3 regions of the Mesorhizobium shangrilense genome follow, and region 3 is predicted to be linked to each of the others. Evidence: riboswitches for the same ligand, from Rfam matches in the RefSeq annotation. Region 3 holds a riboswitch; each other region holds the start of a gene.

Region 1 (7,874 bases), on a different contig from region 3:
ATATATACTCTTTTTGAGTATTAAGGGGACTGAAAAATGGCGGAAGTCTTCGCGCGCAGCGCCGCCCTGTACGATCGGGTCAAACGTGTCATTCCCCCCATTGAATGGCCGGTGTTTGCTGGGGATATCGAGGCCATCCTTGACCTCAAACGGCAAAGAAACGCGGTCATCCTGGCGCATAATTATCAGACGCCGGAGATCTTCCACTGCGTCGCCGACATCGTTGGCGACAGCCTGGCGCTCGCCCGCAAGGCGATGACGGTCGAAGCAGACGTGATCGTTCTCGCCGGGGTGCATTTCATGGCCGAGACGGCCAAGCTGCTCAACCCGGACAAGACCGTGCTCATTCCGGACGCGCAAGCCGGCTGTTCGCTGGCCGACTCCATCACCGCCGCGGATGTCCGGCTCCTGCGGCAGCGTTATCCCGGGGTGCCGATCGTCACCTATGTCAACACCTCCGCCGCCGTGAAGGCGGAGTCCGACATCTGCTGCACGTCGGGCAATGCCAAGGCGATCGTTGAAGCGCTGGGCGTGCCGCAGGTGATCATGCTGCCGGATGAATATCTGGCCCAGAATATCGCCGCCCAGACCGCCGTGAAGATCATTGCCTGGAAAGGCCATTGCGAGGTGCATGAGCGGTTCAGCCCGGCCGATATCCGCCAGTTGCGCGAGGATCATCCCGGCGTGACGGTGCTGGCGCACCCCGAATGCCCGCCGGAAGTGGTCGCCGAAGCCGATTTCTCCGGCTCCACGGCCGCCATGTCCGACTATGTCGGACAAAAAAAGCCGGCGCGGGTCGTGCTGATGACGGAGTGCTCGATGAGCGACAATGTCGCGGTCGATCATCCCGACGTCGAGTTCATCCGCCCCTGCAACCTGTGCCCGCACATGAAGCGGATCACGCTGGGCAACATCCGCGAGGCCCTGCAGCAAAACCGCCATGTCGTGAGCATCGATCCCGGGATTGCCGGCCGGGCCCGGCTGGCCGTCGAGCGGATGCTGGCCATATGAATGCGGACGTCCGCAGCTTCTTTGGCAGACCTATTATTATCGGCGGCGGCATTGCCGGGCTGATGACCGCGCTTCATCTGGCACCCGAGCCGGTGCTTCTTGTTTCCAGGACGCCACTCGGACTTGACGCTTCGAGCACGTGGGCACAGGGCGGCCTGGCCGCCAGCCTCGGCGATGACGACAATCCAGCACTGCATCTCGCCGACACGCTCGTCGCCGGCGATGGGTTGTGCGACGCTGAAATGGCGAGCCGCATCCTGCACGCGGCGCCCGGCGCGATTGAGACGCTGGAGGGCTTCGGGGTCCGCTTCGACCGCACGCCGGAAGGGTCATTGCGCCTCGGACTGGAGGCGGCGCACGGCCGCCGGCGCATTGTCCATGCCGGCGGCGATGGCAGCGGGCGCGAGGTCATGCGTGCCTTGGCAGCGGCCGTGCGTTCCACGCCGTCGATTGTAGTTGTGGAAGGCGTAGAAGCGCGCCGGCTGGCGGTGAGCGAGAATGCGGTCCAGGGCGTCTGGGCAAGCTGTTCAATGGGTCCTGTGTTCTTTGGCTCGCGACGGGTTGTCCTCGCCACCGGCGGGATTGGCGGGCTGTTTTTCGACACCACCAATCCTTTGAGTAGTTGCGGACAGGGCCTGGCACTTGCAGCGCGCGCGGGTGCTGTCCTTGCCGATATGGAATTCATCCAGTTCCACCCGACCGCGCTTGACGGGCCGGACCGCCCCATGCAGCTCATCAGTGAGGCTGTTCGCGGCGAAGGCGCGACAGTCGTCGATGAAACAGGCCGGCGCTTTCTCGACGGCCTACAGGGTGCGGAACTCGCGCCGCGCGACGTTGTGGCGCGAGCCATCTGGGAGCATCTTTCGAAAGGCCATCGCGTCTATCTCGATGCGCGGGACAAGGCCGGCCCAACATTCGCGCGGCGGTTTCCGACGATTGCTTCGGCCTGTCGCGATGCTGGCATCGATCCGGCGTATGACCTCATTCCCATTCGTCCCGCCCAGCATTACCATATGGGTGGTGTTGCCGTGGATGGCTCCGGTCGCACCTCCGTTACAGGGCTTTGGGCTTGCGGCGAAGTCGCCTCGACCGGGCTGCACGGCGCCAACAGGCTCGCCAGCAACTCGTTGACCGAGGCGGTTGTCTGCGCGCGCTGCGTCGCTGAAAGTCTGGCAGGAACTCCTGTCCTGCGAACAAAGCTGGCGACTGCAAACGATTTCCCTGCGCCCGATCCAAGGACTGTGCGCCCTCTCTTGTCGCGAGCGCTCGGCATCGTGCGGGATAGCGAAGGTTTGAAAGCAACTGCACGTGCCTTGTTGCCGCTTGCCGAAGGCAAGGACGCGGCATCGGATCCGGCGGCTGTCGGCTTGATGATCGCGATCGCCGCCTTGTCGCGCGAAGAAAGCCGCGGCGCTCACTACCGCGCCGACTTTCCGCATCGTGCTGCCGTCGCCCGACGCTTTGAACTCACTCTCGTAGATGCCTTGGCGGCAGCGCGGGAGCTCGCACACTCTCCAAGCCTCGAAGGGGCTAAGTGATGATGAAGCTCTCACCGCTTCCCATGGTCATGCTTGAGCCGCTTGTACGAGCAGCTCTTCTCGAAGACCTTGGCAGAGCCGGCGACGTGACCACGGAAGCCGTAGTCCCGAAGCAACACTATGCGAGGACCGTGCTGGCGGCGCGCCAGTCCGGCGTTGTCGCCGGCCTCGATCTGGCGATGCTCGCTTTCCGCCTGATCGATCCTGATGTCGAAATCTCGGTGGGGCGGGCAGACGGCAACAATGTCACGCGGGGAGAGGTCATTGCATCCGTGGTTGGACCGGCCCGGGCCATTCTCACAGCCGAACGGACAGCACTCAATTTCCTGTGCCATCTGAGCGGAATCGCTACAGCAACGGCATCGATCGTCGCCGCGGTTCGCGGACATGGCGCGAAGATCGTCTGCACCCGCAAGACGACGCCTGGATTGCGAGCGCTGGAGAAATACGCAGTACGCGCCGGTGGCGGATCCAATCACCGCTTCGGCCTCGACGATGCCGTTCTGATCAAGGACAACCACATCGCCATCGCCGGCGGCATTCGTCCCGCGCTTGAGCGGGCACGAAGCGGTGCCGGTCATCTGGTCAAGATCGAAGTCGAGATCGATACACTGGCTCAGTTGGAGGAGGCACTTGGCTTCGCTCCTGATGCTGTCCTGCTCGACAACATGTCCCTCGACGACCTCCGCCGCGCCGTCGCAATCGTTGGCGGTCGCGCGATCACCGAGGCTTCGGGCGGGATCACATCCGACACGGCGCGAGCGATTGCCGCGACCGGCGTCGACCTGATTTCCATCGGTCGACTGACCCACAGCGCGCCGATCCTGGATATCGGCCTCGACTATCGGGGCTCATGATCGCCTGAAGTACGAACGGAGTGAGTCAAAATGTCCTTTCCGATCATCGTCAATCAGACAGCAAAGACCCAGCAAAGCTGGGCAAACCCGGATGACGATGACTGGCGGTCGCGAGGTGTTCACCAAGGCTGTCGAGATGATGACCGATTGCTCGACAAGCGCGCTTGCCGCTGCAGGAGTGCGACCACAGGATGTTGGCCGGTTCTGCCGCATCAGGCCAATGCCCGTATTTTCGATGTGGTCGGGAGGAATCTTGGCATAGCGGATCAAGCAATCGTCAAGACGATCACCGGCTACGGCAACTCTTCCGCCGCGACTCTCCCTATCGCTGATCCACCAGAAAGAGCTGCTGGCGGCGGCAGGTGCCGGTCTCAGCGGCGGTGCGCTGGTGGTCGGAATTTAACGGGGCGACTCAGCCGCGCGCAGGACTGATCATGAATGGTGGATAGGACAACAGACCAATGCGAAAACTAGTCGCCGGCAAGTTGCACGGCATCTACGTCACCGAAGCGAACCTCAACTACCACGGCTCGATAACGCTCGACCCCGACCACTGTGAAGCCGCAGGGATCCTGCCGATGGAATTCGTGGAGATATGGAACAAGAATTCCGGTGCACGGATTTCGACCTATGTCATTCTGGGCGAGCGTGGCTCACGCTGCTGTATCCTCAACGGCGCGGCCGCTCGCACCTGCCAGCCAGACGACCAGATCATTGTCTGCAACTCCATCTATTTGGACGAAGCTGAAATCACCTCGCTGAAGCCGCGGATCGTCACGTTCGACCAGGACAACCACATACTCGACCGCCTGAGCTACTCCGTCGACCTTGACGCAGATGGCCGCTACAGTTTCTCCATCCTTGACGAGGCGAATGAAGCTTTGGCCATTCCTGCCCTGGTCTCCGGGGCGTGACTTTCCCCAACGCATTCGTCAGCCTTTCAGCACGACTTGATTGGCTGCCGATCACCGGCGCGGCCAAATGCGCTTGACAAAATAGCGCCGGCCCGTTCAATTCGGCGCATTCACCAGGGGAGTCCCGGCAAGGGGCTGAGATACTGCTAGAGCGCGCAGTGACCCGTTGAACCTGATCCAGTTCATACTGGCGTAGGGACGGTGCAAGCGCTTTGCGGGAGTTCACGCCCGAAGTCCTGTTTCCAAACAGGGCAGCCAAAGCGTCTCATCCTTCCGGCACAGAACTGGGTCTCCAATGCATGAGCAAAGGAGCCTCAAGATGAATGCCCTCACCCCAGCCGTCTCAACGGGACCGCTGCCTGCCTCACGGAAGATCCACAAGCTCGGTACCATCCACCCGCACATCAAAGTGCCGATGCGCGAAATCTCCGTCCATCCGACAGCGGGCGAACCGCCCGTCACCGTCTACGATCCGTCCGGCCCCTATACCGACCCGACGGTCGAAACCAGCATCGAGAAAGGCCTTGCCCGGCTTCGCCATGAATGGATTACCGCGCGTGCCGATGTCGAAGCCTATGACGGCCGCCATGTCCGGCCAGAAGACAATGGATTCGCGGCGGGCGAGCGCCTGACACCGGAATTTCCGGTCCGCGACCGACCGCTCAGGGCCAAGGCCGGCAAGGCGGTGACACAGATCGCCTACGCGCGCGCCGGCATCATCACGCCCGAGATGGAGTTCGTCGCCATCCGCGAAAACCTCGGCCGCGAGATCGCCCGCGGCAAGCTGCAGCGCGACGGTGAGAGCTTCGGCGCCGCTGTTCCCGATTTCGTCACGCCCGAATTCGTCCGCGACGAGGTGGCGCGCGGGCGGGCCATCATTCCCGCCAACATCAACCACCCAGAGAGCGAACCGATGATCATCGGCCGCAATTTCCTGGTCAAGATCAACGCCAATATCGGAAATTCCGCCGTCACCTCGTCGATGGCCGAAGAGGTCGAAAAAATGGTCTGGGCGATCCGCTGGGGCGCCGATACCGTGATGGACCTGTCGACCGGCCGCAACATCCACAACATCCGCGACTGGATCGTGCGCAATTCACCGGTGCCGATCGGTACGGTGCCGCTTTACCAGGCGCTCGAAAAGGTCGGCGGCGTCGCCGAGGACCTGACCTGGGAGGTCTACCGCGACACGCTGATCGAACAGGCCGAACAAGGCGTCGACTATTTCACCATCCACGGCGGCGTGCGGCTGCACTACATTCCGCTGACCGTGAACCGGGTCACGGGCATCGTCTCGCGCGGCGGGTCGATCATGGCCAAATGGTGCTTGCACCACCACCGGGAAAGCTTCCTCTACGAGCACTTTGCCGAGATCTGCGACATCTGCCGCGCCTATGACGTGTCCTTCTCGCTCGGCGACGGCCTTCGTCCAGGCTCCATCGCCGATGCCAACGACGCGGCGCAATTCGCCGAGTTGGAAACGCTGGGTGAGCTGACGAAGATCGCCTGGGCCAAGGATTGCCAGGTGATGATCGAGGGGCCCGGCCACGTGCCGATGCACAAGATCAAGGAGAACATGGACAAGCAGCTCACCGTCTGCGGCGAGGCGCCGTTCTATACGCTTGGGCCGCTGACGACCGACATCGCGCCGGGCTACGACCACATCACCTCAGGCATTGGCGCTGCGATGATCGGCTGGTTCGGCACCGCCATGCTCTGCTATGTCACGCCCAAGGAGCATCTCGGCCTTCCCGATCGCAACGATGTCAAGATTGGCGTGATCACCTACAAGATCGCTGCCCATGCCGCCGATCTGGCGAAAGGCCATCCGGCAGCGAAAGTCAGGGATGATGCCCTTTCCCGTGCGCGCTTCGAGTTCCGCTGGGAAGACCAGTTCAACCTGTCGCTCGATCCTGAAACCGCGCGGTCCTTCCACGACCAGACCTTGCCCAAGGAGGCGCACAAGGTGGCCCATTTCTGCTCGATGTGCGGGCCGAAATTCTGCTCCATGCGTATCTCCCACGACATCCGTGCCGAGGCACAGAAAGAGGGCATGGCGGCGATGGCGACGAAATACCGCGAGGGCGGCGATCTCTACTTGCCGGTAGACGAGACCGGCGTACCGCTCATGCCAGAGGCGCCGGAATCGTCATGAGGGCGCTCGTAAAAGGGGCCGGCGTCGCCGGCCTCACTGCCGCCTTTGAGCTCGCAGCTCGCGGCGCGGCGGTGACCGTCGTCGAGACCTGGCGTGGCATCGGTGGCAATGCGTCATGGTGCGCCGGCGGCATGCTGGCGCCATGGTGCGAGCGTGAAAGTGCCGAACAGCTGGTGCTGGATCTCGGACGCGACGCCGCCGACTGGTGGGATGCGGCCCTGCCGGGTCAGGTGACACGGGCCGGAACGCTGGTCGTGGCCGCGCCGCGTGATGCCGGCGAGCTCGACCGGTTCGCCAGTCGCACGTCGGGGCATCGGCGTGTCGATGAGGACGAAATTGCGATCCTGGAGCCCGACCTCGCCGGCCGCTTCCGGCGCGGATTGCTGTTTCCCGATGAGGCTCATCTCGACCCGCGCCAGGCGATCGCGGCACTTCATGACAAGCTCTCGGCCATGGGTGTCGAATTCCACTTCGGCTGCGAGGCCCGGCATGGTTCCGGTTTCGATCGTCAGATCGACTGCACCGGAATGGCAGCAGCCGATGACAGGCTGCGCGGCGTTCGCGGCGAGATGCTGATCCTGCGCACGCCTGATATCTCGCTGTCGCGCCCGGTCAGGCTGCTGCATCCGCGCTTTCCACTCTATGCGGTGCCGCGCACCGAGCATCGTTTCATGATTGGCGCGACGATGATTGAAAGCCAGTCCGCCGGACCGGTGACAGTGCGTTCCATGATGGAGCTTCTGGGTGCCGCCTATGCCCTCCATCCAGCCTTTGGCGAGGCCGAGATCGTTGAAGCCGGTGTCGGCGTTCGTCCAGCCTTTCCCGACAACCTGCCGCGCGTCGAAGCGAACGGTGAGATCATCGCGATCAACGGGCTCTATCGTCACGGTTTTCTCCTCGCCCCCGCCATGGCGCGCCAGGCTGCCGACCTGGTTTTCAGTCAAGACAGAACCAAGGAGCTTGCTCATGAGACTGACCGTCAACGGCGAAGCGCATGAGCTTGCCGCCACCACGCTGGCCGAACTGCTTGCCGCGCTCGACTATGAGGGCGACTGGCTGGCAACGGCCGTCAACAGCGACCTCGTGCACAAGGCCAAGCGGGCGGAGTTCCAGTTGAGCGACGGCGACCGGATCGAAATCCTCTCGCCCATGCAGGGTGGCTAGACCATGCTCGAGCTTTATGGAACCGAGCTTCCGTCGCGCCTGCTTCTCGGCACCGCGCAATATCCTTCGCCGGCCATCCTTGCCGATGCCGTCAACGCTTCGGGCACTTCCGTGGTGACCGTCTCGTTGCGCCGTGAAATGGCAGGCGGTAGGGCCGGCGAACAATTCTGGTCGTTGATCCGCTCGCTCGGCGTCAAAATCCTGCCCAACACTGCTGGCTGCCACTCCGTCAAGG
Region 2 (7,874 bases), on a different contig from region 3:
CATCGTCATGTCCTTTGAGCGGTCCGTGGGTTGAGAATGATGTCGAGGATTTCGGCTTCGAGCGCGCCGGCCTGGCGGGCCATCTCGTCGTTGAAATCGCGCGGGCGCGGCAGCGGCACCTTGATCTCGCTGACAATGCGGGCCGGCCGCGCCGACAGTACGTAGATGCGATCGGACAGGAACACCGCTTCGCGAACATCGTGGGTGATGAGCAGCGCCGTCCAGCGATGATGCCGCCACATCTGTTCCAGCCAGCGCTGCATGCTCGTTCTGGTGAGGGCGTCCAGCGCGCCGAAGGGCTCGTCGAGCAGCAGCATGTCGCGCTGCTGCACAACCGTGCGCAGCAGTGCCGCGCGCTGTCGCATACCGCCCGAAAGCTGTGCCGGATAGTGCCGTTCGAAACCAGCCAGCCCGAATTCGGCAAACAGCGGCTCGACACGAGCGCGGGCCGCCTTGCGGCCGACGCCTTGCACCTCGAGGCCGAGCGTCGTGTTGTCGATGATGCGGCGCCACGGCATCAACGCGTCACGCTGCGGCATGAAGGCGAAGTGACGGCCATGGTCATCAAGCGGTGCACCGTCGAACAGCAGCTCTCCGCTCGCGCCGTTCAGCCCACCGGTCAGCAACTGGAAGATCGTCGATTTGCCGGCGCCGGACGGGCCGAGGATCGAGACGAATTCGCCGGCCGCCACGTTGAGCGAGACATCGGCCAGCACATCGAGGTTGCCGAAGCGCTTGCTGACGTTGCGCAGTTCGAGCCGGGTCATGACGCCCCCTCCCCGGCATGCTGCCTGTGCTCCTCGCCTGCCCCCTCCCAGGGCATGGCGAGGCGCTGGACGAGCGCCGTCAGCCCGAACAGGATCAGCGTCAGCACAGCGCTCACCGCGACCGCGGCCAGCACCAGATCGGGGCGGAAATTGTTCTTGGCCGACAGCATGTAGATGCCCAGCCCCTTCGCCGCGCCGGCATATTCGGCGAAGATCGCGCCGACCACCGCATAGGTGATGGAGATCTTCAAGCCCGCGAAAAAATAGGGCAGCGCCGAGGGCAGCCGGGCCGAGAGAAAAATCCGCCAGCGCCCTGCCCCCATGGACTTGAGCATCTGGCCGATCTCGATTTCGGTCGCCTCATAGCCCTGCACCAGGGCCACCAGCATCGGAAAGAAGGTGACCAGCGCCACCAGCAGGATCTTGGGCGCGAGGCCGAAGCCGAACCACAGCACGACCAGCGGTGCGATGGCGACCAGCGGCAAGGTCTGGCTGACGATGAAGACCGGAAACAGCGCCCGTCGCAGCGGACGATAGAAATCGATGAGCATTGACAGAACGAAAGCGGTGCTCAGCGAACAGGCAAAGCCAAGCAGCGTGGCGCGGACGGTGGGAATGGTGTTTTCAAGCAGCGCATCTCGGTTCAGCAGCGCCTGTTCGAAGACACGCGAGGGTGCCGGCAGCGTCGTCGGCTTGATGCCGGAGAAGCGGGCGTAGAGTTCCCACGCCACCAACAGCGCACCGACCGAAACGACGGCCGGCAAGGCCTTGGCGATGGCTGATGTGAACCCGCGCGAACGGGCATCTGGTAAACCGGGCACGGCACGAAACCTCTAGCGAACGGCGCGCTGGCGGCGTCAGATGGCGGTTGGGCTGTTGGCAGAGACCGTGACGTCGAGGGTTACGTGGCCGGCGCCCGGTCCGAACCGGCAGAAGGCCTCGTTCAGCGTCGAGAACACTGCACCAGCGTCGCCGCGCAATCTGCTGCAGAAATGCTTGGAACGGTCGAAGACGCCCGACTGCTTGAGGAAGTCGATGCAGCCGTAGATTTCGTCCATGTGGTCGCCGGTGCCCATCACATAAAGCGAGAACTGCACCGCCACCGGCTGGCCGGTGACATCCGCTTCCCGCACCGCTGCGATGGCCGCATCCTTGCGCAGGCTGAGTGGTCCGACCGGCCCGCCGACGGCGTCGGAACGGCAGATCGGATCGTCGGGCTCGCCGGGGCAGCCGCGCGAAATGGCCGCCGAAAGCACGCAATGCTTGCCGCTGGCCGCCGCCGCCACGAACAAGTCGCGCATGGCAGGAAACAGCACTTCGGGCGGCCCGACCAGCAAAGTCGAGATGTCGTCGGTCTCGATCCTGAGCTTGTCACGGTAGGGATCGAGAGCGCCTAATGCGCCAAGGATGACACCGACGAAATCGTCGGTCATGGGATATAGTGAAATCTGTGCGCCTGAAAACATAGCCCGCCTCGCTCCGCTGGTATTACCCAGATCAGCTTCTAGGGTTTGTGGGCTTGCCGCCCCCGTCTCAGCCCCGACCGTACGGAGCACCCCTGTGGATGGACGCCTTAAAGCACCATTCGAGCGATTGCGGAAGTGGTTTTTTCAGAGCATCGCGCGCAATACGTCGCATCAAAGCGCGTGCGCCGGCAGGAACTGGATGAATGAACGCCCGTTACGGTTGAAATAGCCGCACCCTCAAATTGATCAATCAGTCGCTGGCTGGAGCCTATGAACGAACACCGTATCCACCAGATTTTCCAGATCAGCGTGCTGCTCAAGGGCGCGCATGCGCTCGTCGAGTGCGTCGGCGGCCTCGTGCTTGCCCTCGTCAGCACAAGCACTATCGTTTCCCTGGTCAACAGGCTGACACAGGAAGAACTGATCGAGGATCCCCATGATTTCATTGCCAGCCACTTGATGAGCATGGCGAGCAATTTCTCGGTCAGCACGCAGCATTTCTACGCGTTCTATCTACTAAGCCACGGACTGGTGAAAATTGCCCTGGTGGCAGGTTTGCTCAGGAACAAACTGTGGGCGTACCCGGCGTCTCTCGTCATCTTGTCGCTGTTCATCGCCTACCAGGTCTACCGCTTCAGCTACACCCACTCGGCCGGCCTCGTCGTACTCACCGTGTTCGATCTGATCGTCATGGTGCTGATCTGGCATGAATACCGCCTTGTCCAGAAACACGGCACAGCCGCACAGTAGATCGCGCCAAGTAGTCATCGACGGAGGAAAATGAATGAGGCCGTGGAGCACCCGCTCCACGGCCTCATTGTTGCAAGCACAATACGCAGCCTCTCGGCCAGTGAACCTTACGAAACCGCCTTCTCCCTAACCGGCAGCTTCCAGCCCGGTCTGGCGAAATGGCAGGTATAGCCATTGGGATATTTCTCCAGATAATCCTGGTGCTCCGGCTCCGCCTCCCAGAAGGCGCCAGCTGGCGTGACTTCGGTGACGACCCTGCCCGGCCACAGGCCCGACGCGTCGACATCGGCAATCGTGTCCTCGGCAACGCGCTTCTGCTCGTCGCTGGTGTAGTATATCGCCGAGCGATAGCTCATTCCGACATCGTTGCCTTGACGATTGCGCGTCGTCGGATCGTGGATCTGGAAGAAGGATTCCAGCAGCGTGCGATAGCTGATCCGGTTCGGATCGAAGATGATCTCGATGGCTTCGGCATGAGTACCGTGGTTGCGGTAGGTGGCATTGGGCACATCACCACCGCTGTAGCCGACCCGGGTGGAAATGACGCCGGGGTAGCGTCGTATCAAATCCTGCATGCCCCAGAAACAGCCGCCGGCAAGAACCGCGCGTTCGGTCGAAGTCGCCATATCACGTCTCCTTTGGATTTCCCCATAAATGGGCATTGCTGCAGCCTTCGTCCAGTCGTTCAAAACCTGGAGGTGGAAGCATGCAAGCGAGGGGCCATCGCTTCGCAACGCCAAAACGCGAAAAGCCCGCCCCGGCGGAAGCCGAGGCGGGCTGCGAAGACAGGTACCATGATGGCACCCGCAGGAGATGCCTAGCGGGCTTCTGCTACATTGCTACATTGATCCGCCGGACGCATCATCGGCGGCCGCGGGCCGCTGGGCGTAGTCGGCCCTGTGCCTCAGTCGGTCATTGGCAAACACGATCAGGGAAATCGCCACCAGCGCCGCCAAGATCATCAATACGATCTTTTGGATGTCGCTCATCATCCACCCCATCTGATTTCTCGGATTGTCGCAACGAACAGCTGCGGTTTCGTTCCAGTCCCCGACAAGAGCCCGTTACGGCCGGTCTTTCCGATTGATCTCCGAAGAAAGCTTAACCTCGCCCACCATCAGCAAGAACCCATCCGCGATCAAGGCGTTTCCGTATAGAGGGCAATCACAGAGATGCGAATGATTGATGCCAGATTTGATTTGTCTGCCGAACCAAATGGAAAATCGAGGTTCGGATAATATGTTGCTTTCGCCACCCAACCTTGATGCCCCTGCATGGCTTCCGTGACAAGCGAACAGACCTCGCTGGGCCTCGAAGCCCGCGCCAGCACCGGCTTTGGATACAAAACAGCCGCCGGCCAGGCAGCCGGCGGTCAGGGTGCCATGAATTTCAGCCTCGTCCACGGCCGTTGCCGCGATTGCCCCCTCTGTCATGGTCGTGATTTTCGCCACCCAAACAGTTCGCGTCGCCGGTGCCGCAACACCGGCCATTCCACAAATCGTTGGTGATCGTCTTGTCGCATTCCGTCTTGACGGCCTGGCTGTCGGCCAAGGCGGACCCGGCCATCGAAGATATTGCGACAGCGGCGAGAAGTGCGTTTCGCAGTATGGTAGTCATCTGAACTCTCCAATGAGGTGTTTCCGTCTACGATGATGTGTCGCGCATCGAGACGGAATGGTTCACGGAGAATGCAAAAACCTGCCGCGTGACGGCCGGTTGGATCGCAGGACGAATACCCGGTTGCCTGGAAATCAGCTGCTGCGTCGGAGGGCACGGGCGGTGGTCGCGCCGTCAACCAGGCGACTCGTCATCTTCCCTGGCTTGCCTCAATCGGCAGGTCGGGCGTTCCCGGTGGAATCGCCACGAAGCTGACCGGCAAGGGCGGAGCCTTGAGCGACCAGTGGAAAAGAACGGTCTTGACCGGAAGGTTCTTCACCCAGGCCCCGATTTGAGGCGGCGGTGCGCCGTCGCCCGGCCAGACCATCAATATGCCCTGTTCCTGCAATCGTTGCGGGGTGATCCACGGCGCGAACTGCATGTTGAGATCGGTGAAGATCGACGGCTTGTCATAGGCTTTGAGTCCAGCGACCAGGGCCGTGCCGGTTTCGCCGCCAACGATGCCGAGGGGTGCCTGCACCTTCTCGTGCCAGTAGGCTTCCGCCTCGTCCGAAATCGCTTGCGAGGGCCAGCAGACAGGTTGCAGGTGGCCGAACAGATTGCAGCTCGACCAGCGGATTCCGGCATAGGCGCTGGACATGACGACGATGCAGGCCGCCGAACAGACCATCAGCGCGCGCATCTCGCGGCTGCCGAGCCGGTGGCCCAGAAAAGCAATGGCAACCACGCCGACCAGATTGTACATCGGCGCTCCCCAGGCCTCGCCGATGCCGGAAAACAGCGAAGCGATCATGATGAGGATCGCTGGCCCAAGCCCCATCCACAGCACATAGACAAGCGCGCGACGTTCGATCGGCGGCTCGCGCGCCGCATCGGCCTGCGGGGCCGTCCCTCGCCGCAACAGGCCGGATATGGCGAGCACGACGAAGAACCCGACGAGCGCCGCACATTGCACGCCGATGTAATAGAGGCGCGCGCGGTTCGCCATGACCCACGAATCCCGATTGGCGACATAGGAAAAGGGCAAAAAGTCCATGCGGAAAAGCGCGATAGTGACCGGCGTGATGACAGCCAGGAAAGCCGCGAGTGCGAGCCACGGCCACGGTGTGGCCAGCCGGCTGCGCGCGCGCGCGTCGTACAGAATCCATAGCCCGCCAAAGACCAGCAACAGGCCGGTGGAGAACTTGGCGTAGATTCCAACGCCCGCGACCAGTCCCAGCGCAAGCCACCAGCCCGGTCCGTTTCTGGTGGTGCTGCGCCACAACAACCAGCAGATGGCCGCCCAGAATGGCATCTGCGCATAGTCGTGATTGAATTGCGGCGTTGGCCAGCCAAAGAAGTAGATCGACGGCATCAGCAGCACAGCGGCCAGCGCACGCCTGTGGCCGAGAATGTCACGTGCCAGCAGATAGACGAATACGAAGGTCGACGTAACAACCAGCTGGCTCAGAAGATATTGTGGCCAGCGGAACGACCCGGTCAGGAGATGGGCGGTCTCGAGCAGCCATGCCGGAAGCTGCGGATGCTTGTAGGTCAAAAGCACCCATTCGCGCCCCCACATGAACCCCTCGACAACATCGCCGGGGGGCGCAACATCCACAAGCGCCGGCAACGCAGTCCAGAAGACGATCTGCATCGCGCACAGAAGCGCCAGCACATAAGCGGGATGGCGAGAGAGGACGGACAGGGCCGATAGGGAATGTCTGTCCTGCGCAACGGGCACGTCTGCCGGCAGCCACTTGCTCATGGAGTCTTCGATTTCATGTCGCGTTTGGATCGCACCGGGCGGGTTTTCGGCTGTGCCTATGGCATAGACTTGCGGCCGGAGCCAGCGGGAGAACGCCAAACCTTCGAGCGATGGCTGCCCTCCAAACGTTGCGGCATCGGAGCCAGGCAGCCGTCCCGCGCTCTCGCCCGTTGGACAAAGCCGCCTTTTCTGGCTTGGCGGTACACGCCACCGGGGCGGCGCGCCCGGTCCAAACCTTACGGAAATGTATAATAATACCACCATCGCAAAACCAAGATTGCAGCTGAGATTGCCGCGCGACGCCGACTTTCACCGCGAATCCAGGCAAAAAAAATGGCAATGGAAGACGCTACCCAGGAGCATCTCGAAAACGCCGAGCATGCCGAGCATGCCGCACACGAGGGCAATCCCTTTCTGACCACCGTCTCGGTCACCATAGCGGTTCTCGCCGTCATGGCGGCAACCGTCGGCAGCTTTGAATCGCTGGAAACCGCGGACACGATCAACGACAAGAGCGAAGCCGCCTATCTGCAGAACAAGGCGAGCGACCAGTGGAGCTTCTTCCAGGCCAAGAGCATCAAGAAGAACAGCTATGAAATCGCCGCCGCCATGGGCGGGCCTGCCGCCGCCCAGTTTCAGGCCGACGCCAAGCGCAACGAGGCCGACAGCGCCGACATACAGGTCAAGGCGCAGGATTATGAGAAACAGGTCGACGAGAAACTGCGCGACAGCGACGCCCACGCGAAAAGGCACCACATCCTGACATTTGCAGTAACGGTGCTGCACATCTCCATTGCCGTCGCGACGCTATCGATCATCATGCACGGCAAGCGTTGGCCGTGGATTGGCTCGCTGGTTCTGGGCGCATTGGGCCTCGTCGCGGCAGGCTTCGCCTACATCTGATCGATATCGGGCCCACGCCGCCTTCGAGATTCCCCTTCATCAAGATTTTCTCATTCACAGGATCCTGCGATGAGCCAGCATGCCGTCATCCACCATCGTGCCCTGGACTTCTGGCTGGCGCGCGCGGCGGTGCTGGTGATCATCTGCCTGCAGCTTCTGGTCATCAACGATCTGTCGTTTGGGCCGCGCTGGCTGGCGCCGGCCCTGGAAACGGCGCTGCTGGTACCCTTGTCGGTGGCGACGGCCTGGACACAGGCCGAGGCCAGAAAAGCCGCCCAGGATCATCAATGGCATTCGATCGGCGAGTTTCGCGTGCTGATCCGCAGGGCAGCCCTGGTCATGACCGGCGTCATCAGCATCATGAATTGCGGTTCGCTGTTCCTGTTGGTGCGCGCTCTGCTGGCGGGCCATGCCGGTGGCGGAACCACCCTCCTCGTTGACGCCCTGAACATCTGGGTCACCAACGTCATCGTCTTCGCGCTGTGGTTCTGGAGCACCGACCGGGGCGGCCCGCCGACCTGCGGCCTGGTCAAGCGCGCCCAGTCCGATTTCCTGTTTCCGCAGATGACATTGAACGACAGCGATCTGCGCAACTGGCTGCCGGGCTTCGTCGACTATGTCTTC
Region 3 (7,874 bases):
GCGTCGCTGGCCACCATGGTGGCCGAACCTTCGGCGCCGCGATGGCCGTGAAAGCGCTGGCGCATGGTCTGCAACTCACCCAACCGGCGCATGTTGCGCTTGCGCCGCGCCGTCACGCCATAGCGCAGCCAGTGCTCTTCGCGCACGATCTGGCGGCCGAGCTTGTGCTGCTCGCGCTCTTCTTCTTCCAGCACCAGATCGCGCCATTCCTCGAAATGGCCAAAACCCTTGTCCAGCCTGCGGGTCTGGCCGCGATCGAGCCAGACGGTTGCGCGCGAGACGCGCTCAAGGAAGCGGCGGTCGTGCGAAATCACGATGAGCGCCGAGGAAGTGCGAACCAACTCCTCTTCCAGCCATTCGATCACCGACAGGTCGAGATGGTTAGTCGGCTCATCGAGCAGCAGAATGTCGGGCTCCGGCGCCATGACGCGGGCAAGTGCCGCGCGCCTTGCCTCGCCACCGGACAGGTCGTTCGGTCGCTCCTCGCCGGACAGGCCGAGATGTTCCATCAGATAGATGGCGCGATAAGGATCATCCGCCGGTCCCAACCCTGCCTCGACATAGGCACGGACGTTCGTGAACCCATCCATGTCAGGCATTTGCGGCAGATAGCGCACCGTCGCCGAAGGTTGGCGGAAGACTTCGCCGTCCTGCGGCTCGATGAGGCCGGCCGCGATCTTCAGCAGCGTCGACTTGCCCGAGCCATTGCGGCCGACGAGCGCGATCTTGTCGCCGGCCGAAGCGGCCAATGCGGCGCCGTCGAGCAGCGGCGTACCGCCAAAGGTCAGTTTTATGCCGTCGAGATTGAGAAGTGGCGGGGCCATATCAGCTTTCAGGTAGTGGATGGGGATGAGCGAGCAGCAGTGCGCGACCACGTCCCAGAGCGATTTCGAGCCGACCCTTGACCTCGTTGGAAATGGTCAGCGAGGAGCCGAATGCGACCTCGACATCATCCAGCGGCCATTTGGCGCCTTTGACCGTGAGGCCGGAGAGATCCGAGAAACCAAGGACGGAAAAAAGTGTCGCATCGGCGTAGTCGAAGCCGGCCTTCCCCGGCAGCAAGGGGATGCCTTCCTGCGCGCCGCTGGTCAAGATCACCTCTGTCCCGGCCTGGGCCAGCCGCAGACCGAGCGCCAGATGCAGGAAGGCGTGGTCGGCGCGCTTGCCGCCGAAAGCGCCAACCAGGATGAGGCGGGTCGCGCCACGTTCGAGCGCCGCGGCGATGGCCAGTTCGCCATCGGTCTTGTCTTTCTCAGCAGGGAAAGTCCGACGCGGCACGGCGGCGAGATCATCGGGCAGATTGGCTGGTACCGAATCGAAATCGCCCACCCACAGTTCCGGGACAAGACCCAGCATCCGGGCATGGCCGATGCCGGCGTCGGCGGCGATGCCGCGAGAACCCTCGACCTGGCGGTCGAGCCGTGGCGTGCGGATGAGGTCGCCGCCAAGCAGGATGGTGAATGTGCTCATGTGCGTCGCCCTTACCAGCCCGGCACGGGAAACGGAAGGCGGCAAACTCCCACTTGCGTGGTTGATCGGCCGGGCCTATGTGTCGAAACGCTCTAACGGGGTGCCGGACGCGATCTTCGCGGACCGGCTGAGAGGCAATCTCGCCAACCCGCTGAACCTGATCCGGTTTGTACCGGCGGAGGGATTAGACGTTTCGGACAGTCCGACGCCTCAATTCCTTTCAATTCGAACGAAGGAGGCGCCGATGCGCACGCTTTTATACTCTGTTGTCTCAGCCATGGTTGTTGCCATATCCGGCCCGGCCTTCGCCAAGGACAAACTCACGGTCTACACCTATGAGAGCTTCACCGCCGACTGGGGTCCTGGTCCCGCCGTGAAGAAGGAATTCGAGGCCGAATGCGGCTGCGATGTCGAATTCGTCTCGGTCGCCGACGGCGTGGCACTGCTCAACCGCGTCAAGCTGGAAGGCGCTTCGACCAAGGCCGACATCGTGCTCGGCCTCGACACCAATCTCACCGCCGAAGCCAAGGCCACCGGCCTGTTTGCGCCGCATGGCACGGTGTCGGACCTCAATGTGCCCGGCGGCTGGAGCGATGATACGTTTGTTCCCTTCGACTACGGCTATTTCGCCGTCGTCTATGACACCGAGAAGCTGAAGACGCCGCCGAAGAGCCTGAAGGAATTGGTCGAGGGCAGCGCCGACGACAAGATTGTCATCCAGGACCCGCGCACCTCGACGCCTGGCCTTGGCCTGCTCTTGTGGGTGAAATCGGTCTATGGCGACAAGGCACCGGAAGCCTGGGCCAAGCTCAAGTCGAAAGTGCTGACCGTGACGCCAGGCTGGAGCGAGGCCTATGGCCTGTTCACCAAGGGCGAGGCGCCGATGGTGCTGTCCTACACGACGTCGCCCGCCTATCACATGGTTGCCGAGAAGACCGAACGCTATCAGGCGGCGTCCTTCGAGGAGGGTGAATACCTGCAGATCGAGGTCGCCGGCATCACCACCACCGGCGCGAAGAACCCGCTGGCGGAAAAGTTCATGGCTTTCATGACCGGGCCGAAGTTCCAGGATGTCATTCCCGAGACCAACTGGATGTTCCCCGCCGGCAAGACCGATGCACCGCTCAATCCGGCCTTCGACAAACTGGTCAAGCCGACCAAGACGCTGCTGTTCAGCCCTGAAGAGGTCGCCGCCAACCGCAAGGCCTGGGTGGATGAATGGCTGGCGGTGATGAGCAAGTAGCCCTTGCAATGGTGCCGGTGCGTTCGACCGATTCACGCGTCACCGCCGGCATCGTCGCGCTCGGGGCAATCGCGCTGCTGATCGGTGGCGCGATCGCTGGCCTGCTCCTTGAAGGCGTCCAGGATCTTTCAGGCGCCTGGGCAGCCTTCGATCCCTATCTCTTTCGCGTCGTGCGCTTCACCCTGTGGCAAGCGGTGCTGTCGACGCTGCTCTCGGTCGTGCCGGCGCTGTTCGTCGCCCGCGCCCTGTCGCGGCATCCGCGCTTTTTCGGACGAAGCTTTATCCTGCAGCTCTTTGCCGTGCCGCTGGCGCTGCCGGCCATTGTCGCCGCGCTCGGCATCCTGGCGCTCTACGGTCGCGCCGGCTATTTCGCGGATGTGTTCACGGTGATCGGCAATGGCAGTTGGCCGGGCATCTATGGCCTGGCTGGCATCCTGGTTGCGCACGTCTTCTTCAACCTGCCGCTCTGCGTCAGGCTGTTTCTCGAGGCACTGCAGACGGTGCCAGCCGACCAGTGGCGGCTGGCGAGCCAGCTCGGCATGGGCGCCGGGCCGGCTTTTCGGCTGATCGAGTGGCCAAGGCTGCGCGCGGCCATTCCGGGCGTCGCCGGGCTTGTCTTCATGCTCTGCATAACGTCCTTCACCATCGTGCTGACACTGGGCGGCGGTCCGCGCGCGACGACGCTGGAGGTCGCGATCTATCAGGCACTGCGCTTCGATTTCGATCCCGCGCGCGCCGTGGCGCTGACCGCGCTGCAGATCGCGCTGACCTTTGTCGTGGTGCTGGTCCTGGCGCGCTTCGGCGTCAATGTAACCGGCGACGCCAATCTGCCGGTGGCGTCGCGCCGCTATCTATCGGTGGGCAATGGAGAGAGCTGGCTCAACGCCTTGCTGGTCGTTCTCGCTCTGCTGTTCGTCGCCGGGCCGATGGTGGCGACGGTGATCGCCGGGCTTGGCGCCGATCTCGGCCGGTTGGCCGGCGAGAGCGCGGTGCGGCAGGCGACGCTGACCAGTGCCGTGCTCGCCTTCCTGTCGGCGCTGCTCTCGGTGATGCTGTCGCTGGCGCTGGTCATGGCGCGCTGGGCGCTGGCCCTGAGCCGTGGCGCAGGCTCCAGGACGTTGCTCGAACACGCCGCCGACACTGGCGCCGGCTTCGTGCTCGTCGTGCCGCCGATCGTCATTGGCGCCGGCTGGTTCCTGGCTCTGCGCACTATCAGCGACGTCTTCGCCGTCGCACCGATCATGGTCGTCACCGTCAACGCGGTGATGGCGATGCCTTTCGCCATCCGCGCCGTCCGCCCCGCCTATGACGCGGCGAGCGAGCGCCACGAACGGCTTTGCGCACAGCTCGGCATTTCAGGCTGGAACAGGCTGATACTGGTCGACTGGCCGTCATTGCGGCGGCCGCTCGCGACCGCCTTCGCCTTCGCCATGGCGCTGTCGCTTGGCGACCTCGGCGTCATCGCGTTGTTCGGCAGCGATTCGGTGCAGACATTGCCCTATCTGCTCCTGGCGCGCATGGGTAGCTACCGGACGGAGGACGCTGCCGGTCTGGCGCTGCTGCTGGGCGTTGTCTGCCTGGCGCTTGTCCTGGCTGCGGACCGGCTGGGGAGGGGAGGGAAATCATGACGCTCGCCAAGGCAGACGGGATGATCGAAGACGGCACCGCCGTGCGGCTCGAGAACGTCTCGTTCAGCTATGGCGATGCGCCGCTCGTCTTCGATGTCGGCTTTGCCGCCTCGAAGATCACCGCCGTCATGGGCCCGAGCGGTTCGGGGAAATCGACCCTGCTCAATCTGGTCGCAGGTTTCGAGATGCCGCGCTCCGGCCGCGTGCTGATCGGCGGGATCGATGTCAGCGCGCAGCCACCTTCGGCACGACCGGTGTCGATGGTGTTTCAGGAGAACAACCTCTTTGCCCATCTTTCCGTGGAGCAGAATGTCGGACTAGGCCGTTCGCCGTCGCTACGGCTGAGCGATGCGGACCGGGTTTTGATCGCCGGGGCGATCGAACGCACCGGCCTTGCCGGAAAGGAGAAGCGATTGCCGCGCGAACTCTCCGGCGGCGAGCGTCAGCGTGTCGCGCTCGCCCGTGTTCTGGTGCGCGACCGCCCGGTGCTTCTGCTGGACGAGCCTTTTGCCTCGCTTGGCCCAGCCTTGCGCGACGACATGCTCGATCTGGTGGCCGGTGTGCATGCCGACCGGCCCATGACGGTGCTGTTCGTCACGCACCAGCCGGAAGATGCGCGCCGCATCGGCCAGAATGTGGTATTCTTGGACAATGGTTCGGTCGCCGCGACGGGTGCGGCGGCTGATTTCTTCGCCGGGGCTGGCCCGGAGGTCTTCCAGCGCTATATCGGGGCAGGTCCGATTGGCGCCGGATCACAAGATATTGCCCGGAAGCGGACATAATTTACGGTCAAACCGGCCCAAGGCGATGCGGCGCTTGCTTGCCATGATCAGGGTAGTGTGGCTAGGTCCACCCTGTATTGGTCTGGCGCGGCCGTGATTTGCCTGCATGCCGTGCGTCACCCCGGACGCCAAAAGACGTTGCAACATGTTGATTTTGCGCGTGATCTCCACGAGTTTTCGAGATCATGGGCCAAGACCTGGAAGGAAGCGGTTCTGCCGACCCGCATGCATAGAGTACGGATGAAACCACTGGCGCGCTTCTTCGCGCTGGCCGGCTTTGCCGTGGCGCTGGCAAGCTGCCAGATGTTCACGCCTCCGGCAGTTCAGGAATCCGGCTTCCAGCCTTCCGACAAGCCCATCACGGTCGACAATGTCGCCGCCAACAGCAAGCTCGCCGAAATGGCCAAGGCGCAGCATCCGCGCATTCTTGCCACGTATGGCGGCGAATATTCCGACCCGAAGCTCGAACGCATGGTTGCCAAGGTCGTCGGCAATTTGACCGTCGTGTCGGCAAACCCGACCCAGACCTATCGCATCACCATCCTGAATTCGCCCAACGTCAACGCCTTCGCGCTGCCAGGCGGCTATCTCTACATCACGCGCGGCCTGCTTGCGCTGGCCAATGATTCTTCCGAGCTGGCCGCGGTCATCGCGCACGAAATGGGCCATGTCACAGCCAATCACGGCCTGCAGCGCCAGCAGCTCGAGGCCGAGGAAGGCCTGGCGACCAAGGTCGTCTCCGATGTGCTCGGCGACAGCCCGACCGCCAAGGCGGCGCTGATCCGCGGCAAGCTCAGGCTCGCCCAGTTCTCGCGCAACCAGGAACTGGAGGCCGACGCCATCGGTATCAAGTCGATCGGCGAGGCCGGCTACGACCCTTATGCCGCCGGCCGCTTCCTGCAGTCGATGTCGGCCTATACCGACTTTCGCTCGATCAGCGGCGCCACCGACCCAAGCCTCGACTTCCTGGCGACCCACCCCAACACGCCGCAGCGCATCGATCTGGCGCAGCGCCATGCCCGCCAGTTCGGCGCGCCCGGCTTCGGCACGCGCGATCGCGATTCTTTCCTCGCCGGCATAGACGGCCTGCTCTACGGCGACACGCCGGAGGAAGGCTATGTGCGCGGCGAAACCTTCCTGCATCCGGGCCTTGGCGTGTCCTTCTCGGTGCCCGAAGGCTTTGTCATCGACAATTCGGCCGCGGCGGTGACGGCGACCGGCCCCGGCGACATGGCGATCCGTTTCGACGGCGTCTCGATCGACAAGAACCGCCCGCTGACCGACTATGTCCGCAGCGGCTGGGTTGCCGGCCTCGTAGACAGCAGCGTCAAGCAGGAGACGATCAACGGCAATGAAGCGGCGACCGCGCATGCGGGCGCCGAGGGCTGGCAGTTCGATATCGCGGTGATCCGGGCGGGTGGGCAGGTCTACCGGCTGTTGACGGCGGCACCTTCGGCCAGCACGAACCTGGACAGCGTCGCGCGTTCGGTCAGCGGCAGCTTCCGTATACTCAGCGCGGCGGAAAAGGCGGCGCTGAAGCCGCTGCACATCCGCGTGCTCACCGTGCAGCCGGGACAGACCATGGGCACGCTTGCGGCACAGATGGTCGGCGTCGATCGCAAGCTCGACCTGTTCCGTGTGCTCAATGCGTTGTCGCCCGGTGCCGCCGTCTCGGCCGGCGACAAGGTCAAGATCGTCACCGACAAGTAGCCGGTGTTCTTGCCCCAGGCGGTCCGGCTTCGCTGGATCAGGCGGCCATGAATTCAGGGTTCTGCCTGACCAATGCCACCTTGAGCTTCTCCATGGCGCGTGCCTCGATCTGACGGACGCGTTCCTTGGAGATGCCAAGCGTCTCGCCGAGCGACTCGAGCGTCGCGCCTTCTTCACTCAGCCGGCGTTCTTCGATGATCCTGAGCTCGCGGGCGTTCAGCGCACCGAGCGCGGTCTTCAGCCATAGCGAACGGCGCTCGACATCGATCGTGTCGCCGGCGACCTCGTCAGGCAATGGATCGTCCGAAACCAGGAAGTCCATGCGTTCCGTTGCGCCCGTGTCATCAGCCAGCGGTGCATTGAGCGAACTGTCGGGTGCCGAAAGGCGCGAATCCATCATCGCCACATCGGCTTCCGACACGCCGAGCGCAACCGACACCTCATGATAGAGCGTGGCGTTCGACAGCGGCTCGGTGCCGTTGGCGAGGCGGGCACGCAGGCGCCGCAAATTGAAGAACAGCGCCTTCTGCGCCGAACTCGTGCCGCCGCGCACGATCGACCAGTTGCGCAGGATGTAGTCCTGCATCGCGGCGCGAATCCACCATGTCGCGTAGGTCGAGAACCGCACCTCACGCTCCGGCTCAAACCGGGCGGCGGCTTCCAGCAAGCCGACATGGCCCTCCTGGATCAAGTCGCCCAGCGGCAGGCCATAGTGCCGGAATTTCGAGGCCATGGAGATGACCAGCCGCATATGCGCCACGGTGATGCTGTGCAGCGCGTGCTGGTCATTGTCGTCCTTCCAGCGCAAGGCCAGAAGATGCTCCTGATCACGTTCGAGATAGGGAGCCTTCATCGCCGCGCGGACCATGGTCCGTCCTGCCGAGTCCTGTATCATGCCATGCTCCCTTTTTCGGGCGTCCGGACGGCGGGGTGGTTGAAATGGTTATGCCGTGCCCTACAACAGCCGAGAAACGTGTCACGCCGGAGAATGGTTCCGCTGCGCTCACCGTGTGGATTGCGCCGCTCATGGCGTTCCGCAAA

Evidence for each region. Region 3 has a riboswitch for thiamine pyrophosphate ahead of thiB (thiamine ABC transporter substrate binding subunit). Riboswitches for the same ligand answer to the same signal wherever they lie in the genome.
Region 1: another riboswitch for thiamine pyrophosphate. It lies ahead of thiC (phosphomethylpyrimidine synthase ThiC); the one in region 3 lies ahead of thiB (thiamine ABC transporter substrate binding subunit).
Region 2: another riboswitch for thiamine pyrophosphate. It lies ahead of ABVQ20_RS02735 (YkoF family thiamine/hydroxymethylpyrimidine-binding protein); the one in region 3 lies ahead of thiB (thiamine ABC transporter substrate binding subunit).

Annotation. Positions count from the first base shown of each region.
Region 1 covers NZ_JBEWSZ010000001.1:4,089,086-4,096,959, forward strand. Annotated here, with positions in the region: gene nadA (quinolinate synthase NadA) at 37-1,011, shown strand; gene ABVQ20_RS19830 (L-aspartate oxidase) at 1,008-2,549, shown strand; gene nadC (carboxylating nicotinate-nucleotide diphosphorylase) at 2,552-3,406, shown strand; partial or broken gene bioZ (3-oxopimeloyl-[acyl-carrier-protein] synthase BioZ) at 3,489-3,809, shown strand; gene panD (aspartate 1-decarboxylase) at 3,868-4,320, shown strand; TPP riboswitch at 4,426-4,537, shown strand; gene thiC (phosphomethylpyrimidine synthase ThiC) at 4,640-6,475, shown strand; gene thiO (glycine oxidase ThiO) at 6,472-7,473, shown strand; gene thiS (sulfur carrier protein ThiS) at 7,442-7,639, shown strand; gene ABVQ20_RS19865 (thiazole synthase) at 7,643-7,874, shown strand, end outside.
Region 2 covers NZ_JBEWSZ010000001.1:483,546-491,419, reverse strand. Annotated here, with positions in the region: gene ABVQ20_RS02750 (ABC transporter substrate-binding protein) at 1-3, opposite strand, end outside; gene ABVQ20_RS02745 (ABC transporter ATP-binding protein) at 6-767, opposite strand; gene ABVQ20_RS02740 (ABC transporter permease) at 764-1,543, opposite strand; gene ABVQ20_RS02735 (YkoF family thiamine/hydroxymethylpyrimidine-binding protein) at 1,625-2,233, opposite strand; TPP riboswitch at 2,224-2,337, opposite strand; gene ABVQ20_RS02730 (DUF2127 domain-containing protein) at 2,504-2,983, shown strand; gene msrA (peptide-methionine (S)-S-oxide reductase MsrA) at 3,091-3,609, opposite strand; gene ABVQ20_RS02720 (hypothetical protein) at 3,823-3,975, opposite strand; gene ABVQ20_RS02715 (hypothetical protein) at 4,048-4,473, opposite strand; gene ABVQ20_RS02710 (glycosyltransferase family 39 protein) at 4,791-6,347, opposite strand; gene ABVQ20_RS02705 (DUF4337 family protein) at 6,681-7,250, shown strand; gene ABVQ20_RS02700 (hypothetical protein) at 7,320-7,874, shown strand, end outside.
Region 3 covers NZ_JBEWSZ010000012.1:18,854-26,727, forward strand. Annotated here, with positions in the region: gene ABVQ20_RS37720 (ABC-F family ATP-binding cassette domain-containing protein) at 1-824, opposite strand, end outside; gene ABVQ20_RS37725 (thiamine diphosphokinase) at 826-1,470, opposite strand; TPP riboswitch at 1,557-1,671, shown strand; gene thiB (thiamine ABC transporter substrate binding subunit) at 1,715-2,713, shown strand; gene thiP (thiamine/thiamine pyrophosphate ABC transporter permease) at 2,722-4,341, shown strand; gene thiQ (thiamine ABC transporter ATP-binding protein) at 4,338-5,123, shown strand; gene ABVQ20_RS37745 (M48 family metalloprotease) at 5,364-6,833, shown strand; gene ABVQ20_RS37750 (RNA polymerase factor sigma-32) at 6,871-7,728, opposite strand.